One region of the Streptomyces sp. V4I23 genome, then DNA from elsewhere that is predicted to be linked to it. Evidence: riboswitches for the same ligand, from Rfam matches in the RefSeq annotation. Region 1 holds a riboswitch; each other region holds the start of a gene.
The links. A riboswitch is a leader RNA that binds a small molecule or an ion and turns the genes downstream of it on or off. The one in region 1 is predicted to bind cobalamin.

Region 1 (4,537 bases):
TTCGATACTGGGTGCGGCAGCCATCAACGGCGACAACAGGACAGAAACGTGCCTGACGCGAAGTCAGGAAAGTCGGCATGGAGTCAGCAGCCCCGCCGGACACCGACGGACGTCGCCGCCGGCCGCCAAGAGCCACCGCCGCCCCCCTACCTGCTGACCAGGCAGAACCCTGCTCAAGGCCCTAGCTGGAACTCCCCCAGGAGGAACCGTTGAGAATGCTCATCAACGTCCCGGAGACCGTCGTCGCGGATGCGCTGCGCGGGATGGCCGCCGCGTATCCCGACCTCAATGTCGACGTGGACAACCGCGTGATCGTCCGGCGGGACGCACCGGTCGCCGGCAAGGTCGCGCTCGTCTCCGGGGGCGGCTCGGGGCACGAGCCGCTGCACGGGGGGTTCGTCGGGCCCGGGATGCTGGACGCAGCCTGTCCGGGCGAGGTGTTCACCAGTCCCGTGCCGGACCAGATGGTGAGGGCCGCCGCCGCTGTCGAGAGCGGTGCGGGGGTGCTGTTCGTCGTGAAGAACTACACGGGCGACGTGCTCAACTTCCAGATGGCCGCGGAACTCGCCGAGGACGAGGGCGTGCGGCTCGCCACCGTGCTGGTCGACGACGACGTCGCCGTGACGGACAGCCTGTACACGGCGGGCCGGCGCGGCACCGGCGCGACCCTGTTCGTGGAGAAGATCGCGGGCGCCGCCGCCGAGGAGGGCGCCCCGCTGGAGCGGGTCGAGTCCCTCGCCCGCCAGGTGAACGCGTCCTCCCGCAGTTTCGGCGTCGCGCTCAGCGCCTGCAGCACTCCCGCCAAGGGCGGGCCCACCTTCGATCTGCCCCCGGGCGAGCTTGAGTTGGGCGTCGGCATCCACGGCGAGCCGGGCCGGGAGCGGCGGGCGATGATGACCGCGCGGGAGATCGCGGACTTCGCCGTGGGAGCGGTCCTCGACGACCTGCGCCCCACCGGCCCGGTCATCGCCCTCGTCAACGGAATGGGCGGCACTCCCCTGCTGGAGCTGTACGGGTTCAACGCCGAGGTGCAGCGGGTGCTGACCGAGCGCGACGTGGCCGTGGCCCGCACGCTCGTCGGCAACTACGTGACCTCGCTCGACATGGCCGGCTGCTCGGTGACGCTGTGCCAGGTGGACGAGGAGCTGCTGCGGTTGTGGGACGCGCCGGTGCAGACGCCCGCCCTGCGGTGGGGACGCTGAGACCGCGCCCCGCCCCCTCCCGAACCGATCATCCGAACCGAGGAGTTCTCGTGCTCGACGCCGCATTCTTCCGCCGCTGGCTCACGGCCGCCGCCGCGGCCGTGAACCGTGAGGCCGACCGTCTGACCGAGCTGGATTCCGCGATCGGTGACGCCGATCACGGCAGCAATCTCCAGCGTGGGTTCGCGGCCGTCGTCGCGGCCCTGGACAAGGAGCCGCCGGCCGCGCCCGGAGCCGTACTGGTCCTGGCGGGACGGCAGTTGATCTCGACGGTCGGAGGGGCCTCCGGGCCGCTGTACGGGACGCTGCTGCGCCGTGCCGGCAAGGCCCTCGGCGACGACGCCGAGGTGAGCGCGGGGCAGCTGGCCGAGGCACTGCGGGCGGGCGTCGCGGCCGTGGCGCAGCTGGGCGGGGCGAAGGCGGGCGACAAGACGATGCTGGACGCCCTGGAGCCCGCGGTGGCGGCGCTCGGCGACAGCACGGAGTCGTTCGCCGCGGCCCGGGAGGCGGCCGAGCAGGGGGCGCTGGCGACGGTGCCGTTGCAGGCGCGCAAGGGCAGGGCCAGCTATCTCGGCGAGCGCAGCATCGGGCACCAGGACCCGGGGGCGACGTCGTCGGCGCTGCTGGTGGCCGCGCTCGCCGAGACGGCGGAGGCGGCCGTATGAGCGACTCCGCCCGGCGGGTCGGGATCGTGCTGGTGTCGCACAGCGCGGACGTGGCGCGCTCGGTCGCCGCGCTGGCGCACGGGCTCGCGGGCGGCGGGGAGCTCGCGCCGGTCGCCGCGGCGGGCGGCACGCCGGACGGCGGTCTCGGCACCAGCTCCGAGCTGGTCTCCGCCGCGGCGGCGGAGGTGGACCGCGGCGCGGGCGTGGCCGTGCTGGTCGATCTGGGCAGCGCCGTACTCACGGTGAAGGCCCTTCTCGCCGAGGGCGACGAACTTCCCGACGGCACCCGGCTCGTGGATGCCCCGTTCGTGGAGGGCGCGGTGGCCGCGGTGGTGACCGCGTCGGCCGGGGGCGACCTGGACGCCGTGGAGGCGGCGGCCTCGGAGGCGTACGGGTACCGCAAGGAGTGACGGGAGGGGTGCGTGCGGCCGGGTGTGGCGAACGGCTCACCCGGCCGCGGGCCGGTGCATCCGTGCGCGGCTTGTGATGTCGCTGGTCGGCGCACTACTGTCACGGAGCCTTGGTGTTCGGGAAACCGGTGCGGTACCGGTGCGGCCCTCGCCACTGTGATCGGGAAGTCCGGCTCCACCCCTCAGGGGAAGTCACTGGGCCACCGCGGGAGAGCGCGGTGCCTGGGAAGGCGGAGTCACGGGCGGCATGACCCGTCAGCCAGGAGACCGGCCAGGGCGCGTTGTCCATCCACGAGGTGCTGGAGAGGGTCTCCCGACCATGCATATAGCCGAGGGGTACCTGCCCCCGTTGCACGCCGCCGCCTGGGGCGTCGCGGCCGCCCCGTTCGTCGTCCACGGTGTACGTGCCCTGACGCGCGAGGTCAAGGCCCACCCCGAGTCCACCCTGCTGCTCGGCGCCTCCGGCGCCTTCACCTTCGTGCTGTCCGCCCTGAAGATCCCGTCGGTGACCGGCAGCTGCTCCCATCCGACCGGCACCGGGCTGGGCGCGATCCTGTTCCGTCCGCCGATCATGGCGGTGCTCGGCACGATCACCCTGCTGTTCCAGGCCCTGTTGCTGGCGCACGGCGGCCTCACCACGCTCGGCGCCAACGTGTTCTCCATGGCGATCGTCGGTCCATGGGCCGGTTACGGGGTCTACCGGCTGCTGCGGCGGTCGGGTGTCCCGCTGATGGTGGCCGTGTTCTTCGGCGCGTTCGTCGCCGACCTGTCGACGTACTGCGTCACCAGCGTGCAGCTCGCGCTGGCCTTCCCCGACCCGAGCAGCGGATTCGCGGGCGCGCTCGCCAAGTTCGGCGGCATCTTCGCGCTCACGCAGATCCCGCTCGCGGTGAGCGAGGGGCTGCTCACCGTGCTGGTGATGCGGCTGCTCAGCCAGTCCAGCAAGGGCGACCTGGCCCGTCTCGGCGTCCTGGTCCCGGGTGCGAAGAAGGAGGCCGGGGTCCGATGAGCCGCAACGCGAGGATCAATACGCTGCTGTTGCTGGCCGTGGCGGCGCTGGCCGTCCTGCCGCTCGTACTGGGGCTCGGCGACCACAGGGAGGAGCCGTTCACCGGCTCCGACGCGCAGGCGGAGACGGCTATCACGGAGCTGGAGCCGGACTACGAGCCGTGGTTCTCCCCGCTGTACGAGCCGCCGTCGGCCGAGATCGAGTCGGCGCTGTTCGCACTCCAGGCCGCGCTCGGCGCGGGGGTGCTGGCGTACTACTTCGGCCTGCGCAGAGGACGCAGGCAGGGTGAGGAGCGGGCCGCGGCGCGCGCGGGCGCCCTTCCGGAAGAGGCCGCCGGCGAGGCGCCCGGAGCGGAGCCCGGCAGCGGCGACGCCCCGGCCGCGAAGCTGCCGTAGGCGCCGATGCTGCCGATCGACGCGGCGGCGCACAGCAGTCGCTGGCGCCGCCGCCATCCCTGTGAGAAGGCCGTTCTCGGGCTGGGGCTGACGGTGACGGCCGTGTGCCTGCCGCCTTGGCCCGGCGCCGTTCTCGTGGCCGCCGCCTCCCTCGCCGTCCTGCTGGGTCCGGCCGGGGTCGCGCCCCGGCAGCTGTGGCGGGCCTTCCGCATCCCCCTCGGGTTCTGTGTCACCGGGGCACTGCCGCTGTTGTTCGCCGTGGGCGGCGCGGCGGGGCCGGTGGCTCTGGCGCCCGACGGTCCCGAGCACGCCGCCGCGTTGCTGCTGCGGACCTCGGCGGCGTCGCTCGGGGTGCTGCTGTTCGCGTTCACCACGCCGGTCTCCGACGTGCTGCCCCGGCTGGTGCGGGCGGGCGTGCCGCCGGCGGTGGTGGACGTGGCACTGGTGATGTACCGGATCAGTTTCCTGCTGCTGGACGCGATGGGCCGGGTCCGCCAGGCGCAGGCGGCCCGTCTCGGCCACACGAGCCGGGCGGCGGCGTGGCGTTCGCTGGCGGGGCTGGGGGCGACCGCGTTCGTCCGCGCCTTCGACCGGGCCGGCCGGCTTCAGGCCGGGCTCGCCGGACGCGGTTACGACGGCACGCTGCGGGTCCTCGTGCCGCGTGCGTCCGTGTCGCGCCCCTTCCTCGCCGCCGTGGCCGCGCTGCTGGCAGGCATCGTGCTGCTCACCCATCTGCTGGAAAGGTTCGTCCTGTGATCGTTGAGCTCGTCGACGCCGGTTTCGCGTACGAGGACGGGCCCGTCGTGCTGAGCGGCGTCGGCCTCGCGCTCCAGGAGGGCCGCTCCACGGCTCTGCT
Region 2 (4,537 bases), 4.6 Mb from region 1:
TACGCCGCGGGCGCGGCCGGCTTCTTCGCCGTGCCGTACACGATCCTCGTCTACCCGCTGATCTTCACCTTCCTGCCGCGCCTGTGGTCGGTGTCGCACAAGCACGGGTACGTGACGACTGCCGACTTCGTCCGCGGACGTTTCGGTTCCAAGGGCCTGTCCCTGGCGGTCGCGTTCACCGGCCTCCTCGCCACGATGCCGTACATCGCGCTGCAGTTGGTCGGCATCCAGGCCGTGCTCGACGTCATGGGCGTCGGCGGTGGCGAGAACACCAACTGGTTCATCAAGGACCTGCCGCTGCTGATCGCCTTCGGTGTGCTCGCGGCCTACACGTACTCCTCCGGACTGCGTGCGCCGGCGCTGATCGCCTTCGTCAAAGACACCCTGATCTACATCGTCATCGCGGTGGCGATCATCTACATCCCGATCAAGCTCGGCGGCTTCGACGCGATCTTCTCCGCCGCCGGCGAGAAGTTCTCGCAGATCAACCCGGCCACGGACAAGCCCGTCGGCGCCCTGGTACCCGGCGAGATGGGCCAATGGGGCTACGCCACCCTGGCCCTGGGCTCGGCGCTCGCGCTCTTCATGTACCCGCACTCCATCACGGCGACGCTGTCCTCGCGCAGCCGTGAGGTGATCCGCCGCAACACCACGATCCTGCCGCTGTACTCGCTGATGCTGGGCCTGCTGGCCCTGCTCGGCTTCATGGCCATCGCGGCGGGCGTGAAGGTCACCAACGGTCAGCTGGCCATCCCGCAGCTGTTCGAGAACATGTTCCCGGACTGGTTCGCGGGCGTCGCCTTCGCCGCGATCGGCATCGGCGCGCTGGTCCCGGCGGCCATCATGTCCATCGCCGCGGCCAACCTGTTCACCCGGAACATCTACAAGGACTTCCTCAAGCCCGACGCGACCCCGGCGCAGGAGACCAAGGTCTCCAAGCTGGTCTCGCTGCTGGTGAAGGTCGGCGCCCTGGTCTTCGTCCTCACCATGGACAAGACCGTGGCGATCAACTTCCAGCTGCTGGGCGGCATCTGGATCCTGCAGACGTTCCCGGCCCTGGTGGGCGGCCTGTTCACCCGCTGGTTCCACCGCTGGGCGCTCATCGCCGGCTGGGCGGTCGGCATGATCTACGGCACGGTGGCCGCCTACGGCGTGGCGAGCCCGACACAGAAGCACTTCGGCGGCTCGTCGGCCGAGATCCCCGGCATCGGCGAGATCGGCTACATCGGCCTCACCGCGTTCGTGCTGAACCTCGTCGTCACCGTGGTGCTCACCTTCGTCCTGAAGGCGGCCAAGGCCCCCGACGGCGTCGACGAGACCAGCCCGTCCGACTACACGGCGGACGCGGGGGACCCGGGCGTCAAGGTGGAACTGCCGCCGGCCACGGCGGGCGCCCCCGGCGGCCACTGACGGATCGCGTACGCAAGGGCCGTCGTATCTCCCCCAGGGAAATGCGGCGGCCCTTCGTCGTGCTCTGATGCACACTGCCGGGCATGGACATCACCATCAGGCGGATCGAATCCGGGGAGTACGGGGCGCTGGGGGAGCTGACCGCACAGGCGTATCTGCGCGGCGGAATGCTCGACTTCGGCGAGGAGGACCCGTATCTGGAGGTGCTGCGGGACGTCGCGGGACGCGCCGCGCACACGGAGGTGTACGTCGCCGTGGACGGGCGGGGAACCGTGCTCGGCGGGGTGGCCTTCGTTCCCGCCGGCGGCCCGTACGCCGACCTCGCGGGTCCCGGCGAGGCCGAGTTCCGGACGCTGGCCGTGGCCGAGGAGGCCCGGGGACGGGCGGTGGGCGAGGCGCTGGTGCGGACCTGTGTCGACCGGGCCCGGGCGGTGCCCGGGTGCGTGCGCGTGGTGCTGTCGACGCAGCCGATGATGCACGCGGCGCACCGGATATACGCCCGCCTGGGCTTCGTACGCACCCCCGAGCGGGACTGGGCGCCGGTCGAGAACGTTCCCCTGCTGACGTACGCCCTGGAGCTCTGAGCCCGCGAGACACAACATGTGGGGGCATGCGCAGCACCCCGCCCCCACATGTATGCTCATCTGGCTGTCGCCGCAGGGGAATCCGGTGCGAATCCGGAACTGTCCCGCAACGGTGTGATCCGGTGCGCTGTGCGTACCCGACAAGTCCGAGGACCTGCCGACGGTGCATCCGGCTCGACCGAACCGGGTGCCGAGACGTCCGGGCCTCGCGGTAGGGCCGGTGGACGCCGTGCCTCGTGCTGCCCGTCCGCGGGCCCGCGCCGGCATGGTCCCCGCCTCCCCCGCCGGCCCAGAGCCGAGCGAGGGAGAGCATCACATGACCATCGCGCCAGCCGATCCGGCTTCAGGCACCGCGGAGCAGACCACGGCCGGTCCCGGGGCCGGCCTGCTGCGGACCCTCACGGATCTGACGGCCGATCTGCCCGACACCGACCCCGGCAGGGTCGCCGCCGCCGCGCTGCGCGGGCGGCACGCCGGATCGGACGAGGCCGAACTGCGCTCCCTCGCCACCGATGCCGCCGCCGGTCTGATCTCCGAGGACCCGGCCTACTCCCGTCTCGCCGCCCGGCTGCTGACCCGCACGATCGCGGACGAGGCCGCAGGCCAGGGGGCGGTGTCGTTCTCGGCCTCCGTCGCGGTCGGGCACCGCGAGGGCCTGATCGCGGACCGCACCGCCGCGTTCGTGGCGCTGCACGCGGCCCGGCTCGACGCGCTCGTCGACCCGGCCGCCGACGACCGCTTCGGCTACTTCGGCCTGCGCACGCTCTACAGCCGCTACCTGCTGCGTCACCCCATCAGCCGTCAGGTCGTCGAGGCGCCGCAGCACTTCATGCTGCGCGTCGCCTGCGGCCTCGCCGAGGACGACAGCGTCCGCTCGGTGGACGAGGTCGCCGACCTGTACGGCCTGATGAGCCGGCTCGACTACCTCCCCTCCTCCCCCACGCTCTTCAACTCCGGCACCCGCCACCCGCAGATGTCGTCCTGCTACCTGCTGGACTCGCCGCTCGACGAGCTCGACTCGATCTACGACCGCTACCACCAGGTCGCGCGCCTGTCCAAGCACGCGGGCGGCATCGGGCTCTCGTACTCGCGCGTCCGCGCCCGCGGTTCGCTGATCCGCGGCACCAACGGGCACTCCAACGGCATCGTCCCGTTCCTGAAGACGCTCGACGCCTCGGTCGCCGCCGTGAACCAGGGCGGCCGGCGCAAGGGCGCCGCCGCGATCTACCTGGAGACCTGGCACGCCGACGTCGAGGAGTTCCTGGAGCTGCGCGACAACACCGGCGAGGACGCCCGGCGTACGCACAACCTCAACCTCGCGCACTGGATCCCCGACGAGTTCATGCGGCGCGTCGAGGCGGGCTCCGACTGGTCGCTGTTCTCGCCGGCCGACGTGCCCGAGCTCGTCGACCTGTGGGGCGAGGAGTTCGACGCCGCGTACCGCGCCGCCGAGGCCAAGGGCCTGGCCCGCAAGACCATCCCGGCGCGCGACCTGTACGGCCGCATGATGCGCACGCTCGCGCAGACCGGCAACGGCTGGATGACCTTCAAGGACGCCTCCAACCGCACCGCCAACCAGACCGCCGAGCCCGGCCACACGGTCCACTCGTCCAACCTGTGCACCGAGATCCTGGAGGTCACCGACGACGGCGAGACGGCCGTCTGCAACCTCGGCTCGGTGAACCTGGGGGCCTTCGTCGAGCAGGGAGCCGACGGTGGGGACATCGACTGGGAGCGGCTGGACGCCACCGTCCGCACCGCGGTCACCTTCCTCGACCGGGTCGTCGACATCAACTTCTACCCGACCGAGCAGGCCGGGCGCTCCAACGCCAAGTGGCGGCCCGTGGGCCTGGGCGCGATGGGCCTCCAGGACGTCTTCTTCAAGCTGCGGCTGCCCTTCGACTCACCCGAGGCACGCGCCCTGTCCACCCGCATCGCCGAGCGCATCATGCTCGCCGCGTACGAGGCGTCCGCCGGCCTCGCCGAGCGCAGCGGCCCGCTGCCGGCCTGGGACAAGACGCGCACCGCGCGCGGCGTTCTGCACCCGGATCACTACGGCGTGGAGCTGAACTGGCCCGAGCGCTGGGCCGCCCTGCGCGAGCGGATCGCCGCCGTCGGCATGCGCAACTCGCTGCTCCTCGCCATCGCGCCCACGGCGACGATCGCCTCGATCGCGGGCGTCTACGAGTGCATCGAGCCGCAGGTCTCCAACCTCTTCAAGCGCGAGACGCTGTCCGGCGAGTTCCTCCAGGTCAACTCCTACCTGGTGGACGAGCTGAAGAAGCTCGGCGTGTGGGACGCCCAGACCCGCGAGGCGCTGCGCGAGTCCAGCGGCTCGGTGCAGGGCTTCACCTGGATCCCGGCCGAGGTACGCGAGCTGTACCGGACGGCCTGGGAGATCCCGCAGCGCGGCCTGATCGACATGGCGGCGGCCCGTACGCCGTTCCTCGACCAGTCGCAGTCGCTGAACCTGTTCCTGGAGACGCCGACCATCGGCAAGCTGTCGTCGATGTACGCGTACGCCTGGAAGCAGGGCCTGAAGA
Region 3 (4,537 bases), 1.1 Mb from region 1:
GAGACGTTGCCGGACGTGCCGACCACGAGACCCTCCGCCGCGGTTCTGCGGGCCGTCGTGACGACGTCCCGCCAGGCCCGTTCGATCGTGTCCGTCTCCGCGTGATCCGTCATGCGGAGATCCTGTCAGGCGCGCCTCTTCGGGCGACAGGCGACGGAGTGTGTTCGAGTGGATGCCCGGTGCTGTCGCAAGGGCCGAAAAGGGGCAAGCGGAATGCGCGGTACCTACTTACGGACACCGCAGAGCCGGGCCCAGTTCATCTTCCGTTCACCCAGGTTGCCTACGGTCGCCGAGTCAATGACGTCAAACGATTGCCTGGGTAAATGGAACACATCACGCTGCTGCTCGCGATTGTGATCGTGACAGCTCTCGTGTTCGATTTCACGAACGGTTTCCACGACACCGCCAACGCGATGGCGACGACCATCTCGACCGGCGCCCTGAAGCCCAAGACCGCGGTGGCCATGTCCGCCGTTCTGAATCTCGTCGGCGCTTTCCTGTCCGTGGAGGTCGCGAAGACGATCTCCAGTGGCCTCGTCGACGAATCAGGCATCTCACCTGAAGTCATCTTCGCGGCGCTCGTCGGCGCCATCCTCTGGAACCTGCTGACCTGGCTCATCGGTCTGCCGTCCAGCTCCTCGCACGCCCTGATGGGCGGCCTCATCGGTGCCACCGTCGCGTCCGTCGGTTTCGACGCGGTCAACGGCGGCGTCGTCGTCACCAAGGTGCTGATCCCCGCGGTCGCCGCGCCGCTCGTGGCCGGTCTCGCCGCGTTCCTGGCCTCCCGGCTGACCTACAAGATCGGCCGGAACGCCGACTCGAAGGCCACCTCCAAGGGCTACCGCGCCGGGCAGATCGCGTCCGCCGGTCTCGTCTCCCTGGCGCACGGCACCAACGACGCACAGAAGACGATGGGCATCATCACCCTGGCCCTGGTCGCCGGGAACGTCATCGCCCCCGGCTCCAACCCTCCCCTGTGGGTCATCGTCTCCGCCGGTGTCGCCATCGCCCTCGGCACCTACCTCGGCGGCTGGCGCATCATCCGCACCATGGGCAAGGGCCTGACCGACCTCCAGCCGCAGCAGGGCTTCGCCGCCCAGACCGGCGCGGCGAGCGTCATCCTCGCCTCCTCCAACCTCGGCTTCTCCCTGTCGACCACCCACTCGTGCTCCGGCGCGGTGATGGGCGCGGGTCTCGGCCGCAAGGGCGGTGTCGTGCGCTGGTCCACCGCGACCCGGATGTTCGTCGCCTGGGGTCTGACCCTGCCGGCCGCCGGTCTGGTCGCCGCGGGTTCGGAGTTCGTCACCCAGCAGGGTGACTGGGGCGTCGCGGCCGTCGCCGTCTTCCTGGTCGCGTCCTGCGCCGCGATCTGGTTCGTCTCCCGCCGCCAGGTCGTCGACCACACCAACGTCAACGACACCGAGGACCAGGAGCCCGCCGGCGTCGTCACCACCGCCATCGCGGCCGTCACCCCGCCGCCCGCGGGCGAGCTCAAGACCACCATCCCGGCCCCGGCCGAGCCCGAGCCGGCCCGTCCGGCCACGGTGTAAGGAATCATCAGCATGAAGATCGACTGGGCAGCTCTCGGCTCCGTGTTCGGCGTGAGCCTCGTCGCCACCGTCGCCCTGGTGGGCCTGTTCACCCTGGGCATCGTGGGCCTGACCAAGCACGAGGCGGCGGCCGCCGACGGCGGATCGGCCACCATGGTCCGCACCGGCGCCTACGCCTGCTTCGCCCTGTGCGCCGCGGCCGTGGCGTACGGCATCTATCTGATCGTCACCTGACTCCCCTTAGAGTCCTTTCGTCCGCTGACGACGCAGACCCGCCCGGAGCCGGGCCGGAGGCACCCCGCGTGCCTCCGGCCCGGCTCCGGCGCGTCCGGGGTGTGGGGCTTCGCACACTGTCCTTCCGCAGGTCAAGGGTGAGTTGACGGGCGTTCGCGGGCGTGGTGGACTGCCGGGGCCATCTACGGCGGCAGAAGAGGAAGTCCGGTGCGAATCCGGCGCGGTCCCGCCACTGTCACCCGGGAAGATCACACCCTGGGGAGCCAGGAACTCTCGCCGCCGGTCACGTCGAACCAGGGCGCGGACCCTGAGTGAGGACTTCTGCCATGCCCGGCTGCCGTTCAGCCCTCTCCGTCGGACCCCGCCTGCGGGATCACTGACCCCGTGCGTGCCGATCGCGTATTCGTGTACGGCGCCACCGCGGGCCTCGTCGTCGACCAGCTCGTCGGCGACCCACGCCGCGGGCACCCCGTCGCCGCCTTCGGGCGGGCCGCGGGCGCCGTCGAGCGACTGCTGTGGCGTGACCACCGGGGCCGGGGCGCCCTGCACACGGCCCTCTGCGCCGGCGGCGCCGTCGCCGTGGGCGCGCTGGCGTCCCGTGCTGTGCGCCGCTCCCCCGCCGCGTCCGTCGCTCTGACCGCCGCCGCCACCTGGGCCGTGATCGGGGGCACCACGCTCGGCCGGGAGGCGCGCCTCGTCGGCGAGGCGCTGGCCACGGGGGACGTCGAGGCGGCCCGCGCGCGGCTCCCCCATCTGTGCGGGCGTGACCCGCAGTCCCTCGACGAGCAGCAGATCGCCCGCGCCGTCGTCGAGTCGGTCGCCGAGAACACCTCGGACGCCGTCGTCGGCGCCCTGGTGTGGGGCGCTGTCGCGGGCGTTCCCGGGCTCCTCGGCTTCCGTGCCGTGAACACGCTGGACGCCATGGTCGGCCACAAGTCGCCGCGCCACCGGCGCTACGGCTGGGCCTCGGCACGCCTCGACGACGTGGCGGGCTGGCCCGGCGCACGGCTCACCGCGGCACTCGCCGCGATCGCGGGTCCCGACCCGCGGGGGGCGGTACGCGCCTGGCGGGCCGACGCGGCGAAGCACCCGAGCCCCAATGCGGGCCCGGTGGAGGCGTCGTTCGCGGGGGCGCTCGGCGTCCGGCTGGGTGGGACCCTGTCGTACGGGGGCCGCGTCGAGCACCGGCCGGTGCTCAACGGAACCGGGCGGGCCGTGGAGTTCGGGGACATCGGGAGGGCCGTGCGGCTGTCGCGGCGGATCGGCGTGCTGACGCTCGCGACATGCGCGGGCGCGCGACTGGCCTGGGGGGCCATGAGGGGGAGACGTACATGAGCGGCGGCGGACTGCTGGTCGCGGGGACCACGTCGGACGCGGGCAAGAGCGTCGTGACCGCCGGGATCTGCCGGTGGCTGGTGCGGCGGGGTGTGAAGGTCGCGCCCTTCAAGGGCCAGAACATGTCACTGAACTCGTTCGTGACGCGCGAGGGCGCGGAGATCGGGCGGGCCCAGGCGATGCAGGCGCAGGCGGCCCGTGTGGAGCCGACCGCGCTGATGAACCCGGTGCTGCTCAAGCCCGGCGGCGACCGCTCCAGCCAGGTCGTCCTGATGGGAAAGCCCATCGGCGAGATGAGTGCGAAGGGCTACCACGGGAACCGGCAGCGCGAGCTGTTCGAACCGGTCATGGCGTGCCTGGAGGAGCTGCGGGGCACGTATGACGCCGTGATCTGCGAGGGGGCGGGCAGTCCGGCCGAGATCAACCTGCGGCGCACGGACATCGTGAACATGGGCATCGCGCGGGCCGCGCGGCTGCCCGTCCTCGTGGTCGGGGACATCGACCGCGGCGGGGTGTTCGCACAGTTCTTCGGGACGACGGCACTGCTCGCCCCCGAGGACCAGGCACTCGTCGCCGGCTATCTGGTCAACAAGTTCCGCGGGGACGTGACACTGCTGGAGCCCGGACTCGACATGCTGCACGGACTCACCGGGCGGCGGACGTTCGGCGTCCTGCCGTACGCGCACGGGCTCGGCATCGACGAGGAGGACGGCCTGAGGGTGTCCCTGCGCGGCGCGGTCCGCGAGTCGGTCGTCGCCCCGCCGGTCGGCGAGGACGTGCTGCGGGTCGCGGTGTGCGCGGTGCCGCTGATGTCGAACTTCACCGACGTCGACGCGCTGGCCGCCGAACCGGGCGTCGTCGTCCGGTTCGTGGACCGGCCCGAGGAACTGGCCGACGCCGACCTGGTGGTCGTCCCCGGCACGCGCGGCACGGTGAAGGCGCTGGCGTGGCTGCGGGAACGCGGGCTGGCGCAGGCCCTGGTCCGCCGGGCCGCGGAGGGCGGGCCGGTGCTCGCCATCTGCGGTGGTTACCAGGCGCTGGGCGAACGCATCGAGGACGACGTGGAGTCGAAGGCGGGCGAGGTCGAAGGACTCGGGCTGCTGCCGGTACGGGTGCGGTTCGCGCGGGAGAAGACCCTCGCGCGCCCCGTCGGCGAGGCGCTCGGCGAGCGGGTTGAGGGGTACGAGATCCACCACGGCGTCGCCGAGGTGCTGGGCGGGGAGGGGTTCATCTCCGACGACCGAGGACACAGCCCGGAAGGCTGCCGGGTCGGGTCCGTGTGGGGCACGCACTGGCACGGCTCGCTGGAGAGCGACGGCTTCCGCCGGGCGTTCCTGCGGGAGGTCGCCGCGCAGGCGGGCCGCCGGTTCGTGCCGGCGCCGGACACGAGCTTCGGCGCGCTGCGCGAGGAGCAGTTG
Region 4 (4,537 bases), 550 kb from region 1:
CCTGCATTGTACGGGTCGACGCGGTCGTGACATGTTGACGTGAGAGAGACAGAGTGTCTCGTAAACTGATGGTGCTCGAAGATTCGACACCCGTGGAGGACATCTCATGGCCGACCCGTCCCCGTCCCCCCGCAGCGACCCACCCAAGGCGCCACGCTGGGCGAAGGTGTCCGCCGTCGTCGTCGGCGTCCTGATCCTGCTGGCCGTGATCGTGAAGCTCACCGGCCTCGGCGGCGACCACGGCCCCGGCCGGCACATGGGCATCGGAGAAACACCGTCGACCGGCGTCAGCGTGATCCAGACGTCCGGCGGCCACCCGGCCGCGTACGCACCGGAGGCCCACCGCTGATGGCCATGCCGCCGCGCCTCCGCAAGGCGGTCCTCACCGCCCACGTCACCACCTCGGTCGGCTGGCTCGGTGCCGTCTTCGCCTACCTCGCTCTCGACGTCACGGCGGTGACCGGCCAGGACGCGTCGGCGGTGCGTGGTGCCTATGCCGCGATGGAAGTGACGGTGCTGTACGCCATCGTCCCCCTCGCCCTCGCGTCGGTCGTCATCGGCATCGTCAACGCCCTGGGCACCCCATGGGGCTTGCTCCGGCACTTCTGGGTGCTGGTCAAACTCCTCCTCACCGTCTTCGCCGCCACCGTCCTGCTGATCGAGACACGGACCGTGAGCCACCTGGCAGAGACAGCGGCACGCACCGCCGACCCCCGCGAGCTGCCGGGCACGTTGCCCCATTCCGTCGGCGGGCTGGTGGTCCTGCTCCTCATCGTGATCCTCTCGGTGTTCAAGCCGAAGGGCCTGACCCGGTACGGGTGGCGCAAGCAGGAGGAGCAGCGGCGCAAAGAGCGCACCCGGAACACTGCGGCTCCGTGAGGTAGCCCTGGGCGCGTCCGCGGCGAAATCCTCAGGGCCCGGTGGTCGCTGCGACCGGAGTCAACGGCCTTCCGCAGTGCAGGTTCCAGCGCCCGGCCCGGCCGGTGATCTCGGTCAGCGACAGCGGCCGTACGTCGAGCCGCCAGAACACCTGCGGCGGAAGGCCCAGTGCGTGGACGAGGGCCGCGCGGATCACCGCCGGTTCCGCCACGGCCAACACCCTTTCCGTGCCGTCGGCACGGTCGTTCAGCCAGGCGCCGACGCGACCGACGAGCCTGGTCAACGACTCACCCCCGTGAGGCGCCGCATCAGGGTCCGAGAGCCAGGTGGCCACTGCCTGCGGCTCCGACTCGGTCACTTCTTCCAGCGACCTCCCGTGCCAGCGCCCCACGTCCAGATCGTCCAACTCCGTCAGGGACCGGGCGTCCATACCGAGCACGGTGGCGGTCTGACGACAGCGGAGCGAGGGGGAGGACGTCTGCATGGTCGACGGGGGAAGCCCGGCCGCAGCCGCGCGCGCCTGCTGCTGCCCGACCTGGTCCAGGGGACTGTCCCCACCGAAACGCGCTTGGCGCAAACCCTCATTGACGGCGGGTGCCACCAGCATCACGCGTACCGGCATCTCTCCCCTTCCTCTTTCGTGTCGCATAGAGACTAAAGGCACACGAGTACGGGCCCGCGCGCCGTAGCGCCGCAGGTCGCGACGCGGTACTTTCACGTGGACATGACGACGGTGTGACGGAAGTCCGGTGAGAACCCGGCACGGTCGCGCCACTGTGAAGCCTGTCCTCACATACGAGATCGGGACAGGCGAGTCAGACCCGCCACCGTCGTCCAAGGCACCAACGATCGGGACGCGTGTTCCCCAGGAGGTTCTGCCATGGCACTCTCCGCTGCCCCCGCGCCGGCCACCCCCGCCGCACCGGCCATCACCACCATCTCGCTGAAGGCGATCGCCCCTTGGGCGCTGTTCGTCGGCGTCCTCATGCTCGTCGTCCTGTACTTCGTCGGCGCGGAACAGGGCGCCGTCGCACTCCTCTCCGGCGAGAACGTGCACGAGTGGGTCCACGACGGCCGTCATCTGCTCGGCTTCCCCTGCCACTGACAACCGCTGAAGTCAGAGGTAGCCACTCATGAACTCCGTACCCGTCAGAGCCCTGCTCGTACGCGGCATGCTGGCCGGTCTCCTCGCCGGTGTGCTCGCCTTCGCCGTCGCCTATCTGCTCGGCGAGTCTCCTGTGGACGCGGCCATCGCCTTCGAGGAACAGGGCAGCCACGGCCATGGCGAGGAGGAACTGGTCAGCCGTGCCGTGCAGTCCACGGCCGGACTCGCCACCGGCATCCTGCTGGCCGGCGTCGCCCTGGGCGGTATCGCCGCCCTGGCGTTCTGCGTCGCGCTCGGCCGCATCGGCCGCATCGGCCCGCGTGCAACCGCGGGCTTGATCTCGCTGGGCGCGGCGCTGACCGTCTGCGTCGTGCCCTTCCTGAAGTACCCGGCCAATCCGCCGGCTGTCGGTGATCCCGGCACGATCGGCCGGCGCACGGCCCTGTACTTCCTGTTGATCGCGCTCAGCGTGCTGCTCGCCGTCGCCGCGGTCATTTTCGGCAAGCGGCTTGCGCCCCGGCTGGGCAACTGGAACGCGACCGTCGCTGCCGTGGCCGGATTCGTCGTCGCCATGGGTCTCGCCTACGCCTTCCTGCCGTCGTTCAACGAGGCGCCGGAGGGCTTCCCGGCCGCTGTCCTCTGGCAGTTCCGCCTCGGCTCCCTCGCCACCCAGCTCTCCCTCTGGGCCGGGTTCGGACTGATCTTCGGCCACCTCGTGGAGCGGCTGCTCGTTCCGCGGCGCGCCGGTGAGGCAAAGGCCGGGGCCGAGTCTCACAGAGCCGCAGCGGCGCACTGAGTCGATACGGCCAAGGAAGCCGACCGCTCCTGCAGGTACGTTGACGGTGCGGGGCGGAGTGCCGGAACCGGCCCCCCGCCCCGCACCGTTCCGCCATGCCGGTGTCGCCGGCGAGAGACAGGAAACAGGGCATGAAGAAGACTCTGCTGGCCGAGTTCACCGTGCGCCCCGGAAACGAGGAACACGTCGCCGCGCTGGTCAAGGACTACGCCGTTCGCGTCCGTGAGGAGCCCGGGAACCTGGCGTTCGAGGTGTACACCAAGGAAGCCGATCCCCTGGCGTACTGGATCTTCGAGGTGTACGAGGACGAGGCCGCTTTCCGGGCCCATCTGGCAGCGCCCTACGGCAAGCCGTTCAATACGGAGCTCCAGCCGTTGATCAACGAGAAGGAGTCCGTGCTCACGTTCCTGAACCCCCTCGGCTGAGGAACCGGCGCCGTACCTCGCGTGCGTACTCCGCGTTGCTCGCCGACCGCTGCCGCGACTCCTCCGCGCGGCGCTCGAGCCATTCCTGACGCTGCGCCGCGAAGTCGGCCATGCGGGCGTCGCGTTGCTCGTACATCGCCTTGCGCGGAGCGTCGAGACGGCCACGGTCGGGGGCCGGGAGGTCCTTCGTCGACGGGGTGTCCGGGCGGCGCGGGAGACGCAGCCCGACCGGTGGGACGTCGAAGCGGGGTCCGGGGAGGGTCTGGTACCAGTACGCGGTCGAGGCCCAGTCGTCCGACAGATGGTTGGCGTGGCCGTGCTCCATGGTGACCTTGATGCGCTCCTCGAAGCGGAGGGGGTCGGCCAGGTGCCAGCGGTAGCTGATCTGGTAGCCGGGGACGTCGTCCTCGTGCACGATCGTTCCGTGGAAGGGGTAGTTGATCTTCTGCATCCCCCAGCCGTGACTGAAGTAGTCCTCCCCTCCCGTGCCGTGCATGCTGGGCGGCCAGCGGGTGCTGCCGTCGGGGAGGAAGTCGTCGTCGATCCAGATCATGTCGTCGCCCTCGCCCCACCATGTCCCGGTGAAGTGGGTGACCGTGTGGTTGCAGCCGATGTAGTTGCCGGCGCCTTCGGTCTCGAGGATGACGTAGTTGTCCCTGCCGTCCAGGTTGGGCACCTGGGTCTCCAGGCTGTTGACCTGGAGGTCCGGCCCCCAGCCGTCGCACGGGTTGTTGCGGCGCCACTGGGCGTGGAAGTAGAGGGTGTCCTCGGGCAGGTCCTCGGCGTAGAGCTCGTAGTCGACGTAGAAGTACTGCATGTACGCCGCGTCTCCCTGATTCTCGACCTCGATACGGGCCCGGGAGTTGAACGGCATGGGCAGGAAGCAGTTGAAGGCGGCCGGACCGCCGAACCTGCGCTCGGAGTCCTGCTTGACGGAGACGGTGAAAGGCAGTGACTGGAAGCTCGCCGGCAGGGAGTTGCCGACACAGAAGAAGTCGCCGAGCGGTGCGACGACGCTGGGGTGCTCCTGGTCGTCCCAGTACATGCGAATGACGACCTTGCGGTAGTAGTCGGGGTCGTTGACCTCCCAGTTGTAGCCGAGGGCGTTGTTGAACTCGACCATCGCGGTGCCGGCCTGCCGGGCGTCGAACAGACCGGGGCCGAGAACGAGCCGGCAGCCCTGGACGAACCAGAGGTGGGTGATGGCCCCGGGACCTTCGAGGTCGGCCAGGACCGCGGTCTCGCCCGGCATGACGACGAACGCGTCCTCGTTCAGGCCGGTGTGGTCCCAGCTGGCCACGCGCGCCGAGCGGGCCCGGCGGCGCTTGGCGG

Region 2: another riboswitch for cobalamin. It lies ahead of QFZ82_RS14000 (ribonucleoside-diphosphate reductase subunit alpha); the one in region 1 lies ahead of QFZ82_RS35260 (energy-coupling factor ABC transporter permease).
Region 3: another riboswitch for cobalamin. It lies ahead of QFZ82_RS30085 (cobalamin biosynthesis protein); the one in region 1 lies ahead of QFZ82_RS35260 (energy-coupling factor ABC transporter permease).
Region 4: another riboswitch for cobalamin. It lies ahead of QFZ82_RS32710 (CbtB-domain containing protein); the one in region 1 lies ahead of QFZ82_RS35260 (energy-coupling factor ABC transporter permease).

The regions. Positions count from the first base shown of each region.
Region 1 covers NZ_JAUSZW010000004.1:7,237,152-7,241,688, reverse strand. Annotated here, with positions in the region: gene dhaK (dihydroxyacetone kinase subunit DhaK) at 210-1,202, shown strand; gene dhaL (dihydroxyacetone kinase subunit DhaL) at 1,253-1,867, shown strand; gene QFZ82_RS35265 (PTS-dependent dihydroxyacetone kinase phosphotransferase subunit DhaM) at 1,864-2,277, shown strand; cobalamin riboswitch at 2,372-2,568, shown strand; gene QFZ82_RS35260 (energy-coupling factor ABC transporter permease) at 2,597-3,286, shown strand; gene QFZ82_RS35255 (energy-coupling factor ABC transporter substrate-binding protein) at 3,283-3,681, shown strand; gene cbiQ (cobalt ECF transporter T component CbiQ) at 3,688-4,437, shown strand; gene QFZ82_RS35245 (energy-coupling factor ABC transporter ATP-binding protein) at 4,434-4,537, shown strand, end outside.
Region 2 covers NZ_JAUSZW010000004.1:2,643,528-2,648,064, forward strand. Annotated here, with positions in the region: gene mctP (monocarboxylate uptake permease MctP) at 1-1,410, shown strand, start outside; gene QFZ82_RS13995 (GNAT family N-acetyltransferase) at 1,494-1,994, shown strand; cobalamin riboswitch at 2,039-2,171, shown strand; gene QFZ82_RS14000 (ribonucleoside-diphosphate reductase subunit alpha) at 2,311-4,537, shown strand, end outside.
Region 3 covers NZ_JAUSZW010000004.1:6,121,697-6,126,233, reverse strand. Annotated here, with positions in the region: gene QFZ82_RS30100 (class II aldolase/adducin family protein) at 1-113, opposite strand, end outside; gene QFZ82_RS30095 (inorganic phosphate transporter) at 324-1,550, shown strand; gene QFZ82_RS30090 (hypothetical protein) at 1,563-1,784, shown strand; cobalamin riboswitch at 1,941-2,077, shown strand; gene QFZ82_RS30085 (cobalamin biosynthesis protein) at 2,169-3,119, shown strand; gene QFZ82_RS30080 (cobyric acid synthase) at 3,116-4,537, shown strand, end outside.
Region 4 covers NZ_JAUSZW010000004.1:6,683,223-6,687,759, reverse strand. Annotated here, with positions in the region: gene QFZ82_RS32725 (hypothetical protein) at 107-349, shown strand; gene QFZ82_RS32720 (hypothetical protein) at 349-879, shown strand; gene QFZ82_RS32715 (histidine phosphatase family protein) at 911-1,501, opposite strand; cobalamin riboswitch at 1,569-1,723, shown strand; gene QFZ82_RS32710 (CbtB-domain containing protein) at 1,760-1,984, shown strand; gene QFZ82_RS32705 (CbtA family protein) at 2,013-2,780, shown strand; gene QFZ82_RS32700 (putative quinol monooxygenase) at 2,912-3,205, shown strand; gene QFZ82_RS32695 (glycoside hydrolase family 172 protein) at 3,180-4,537, opposite strand, start outside.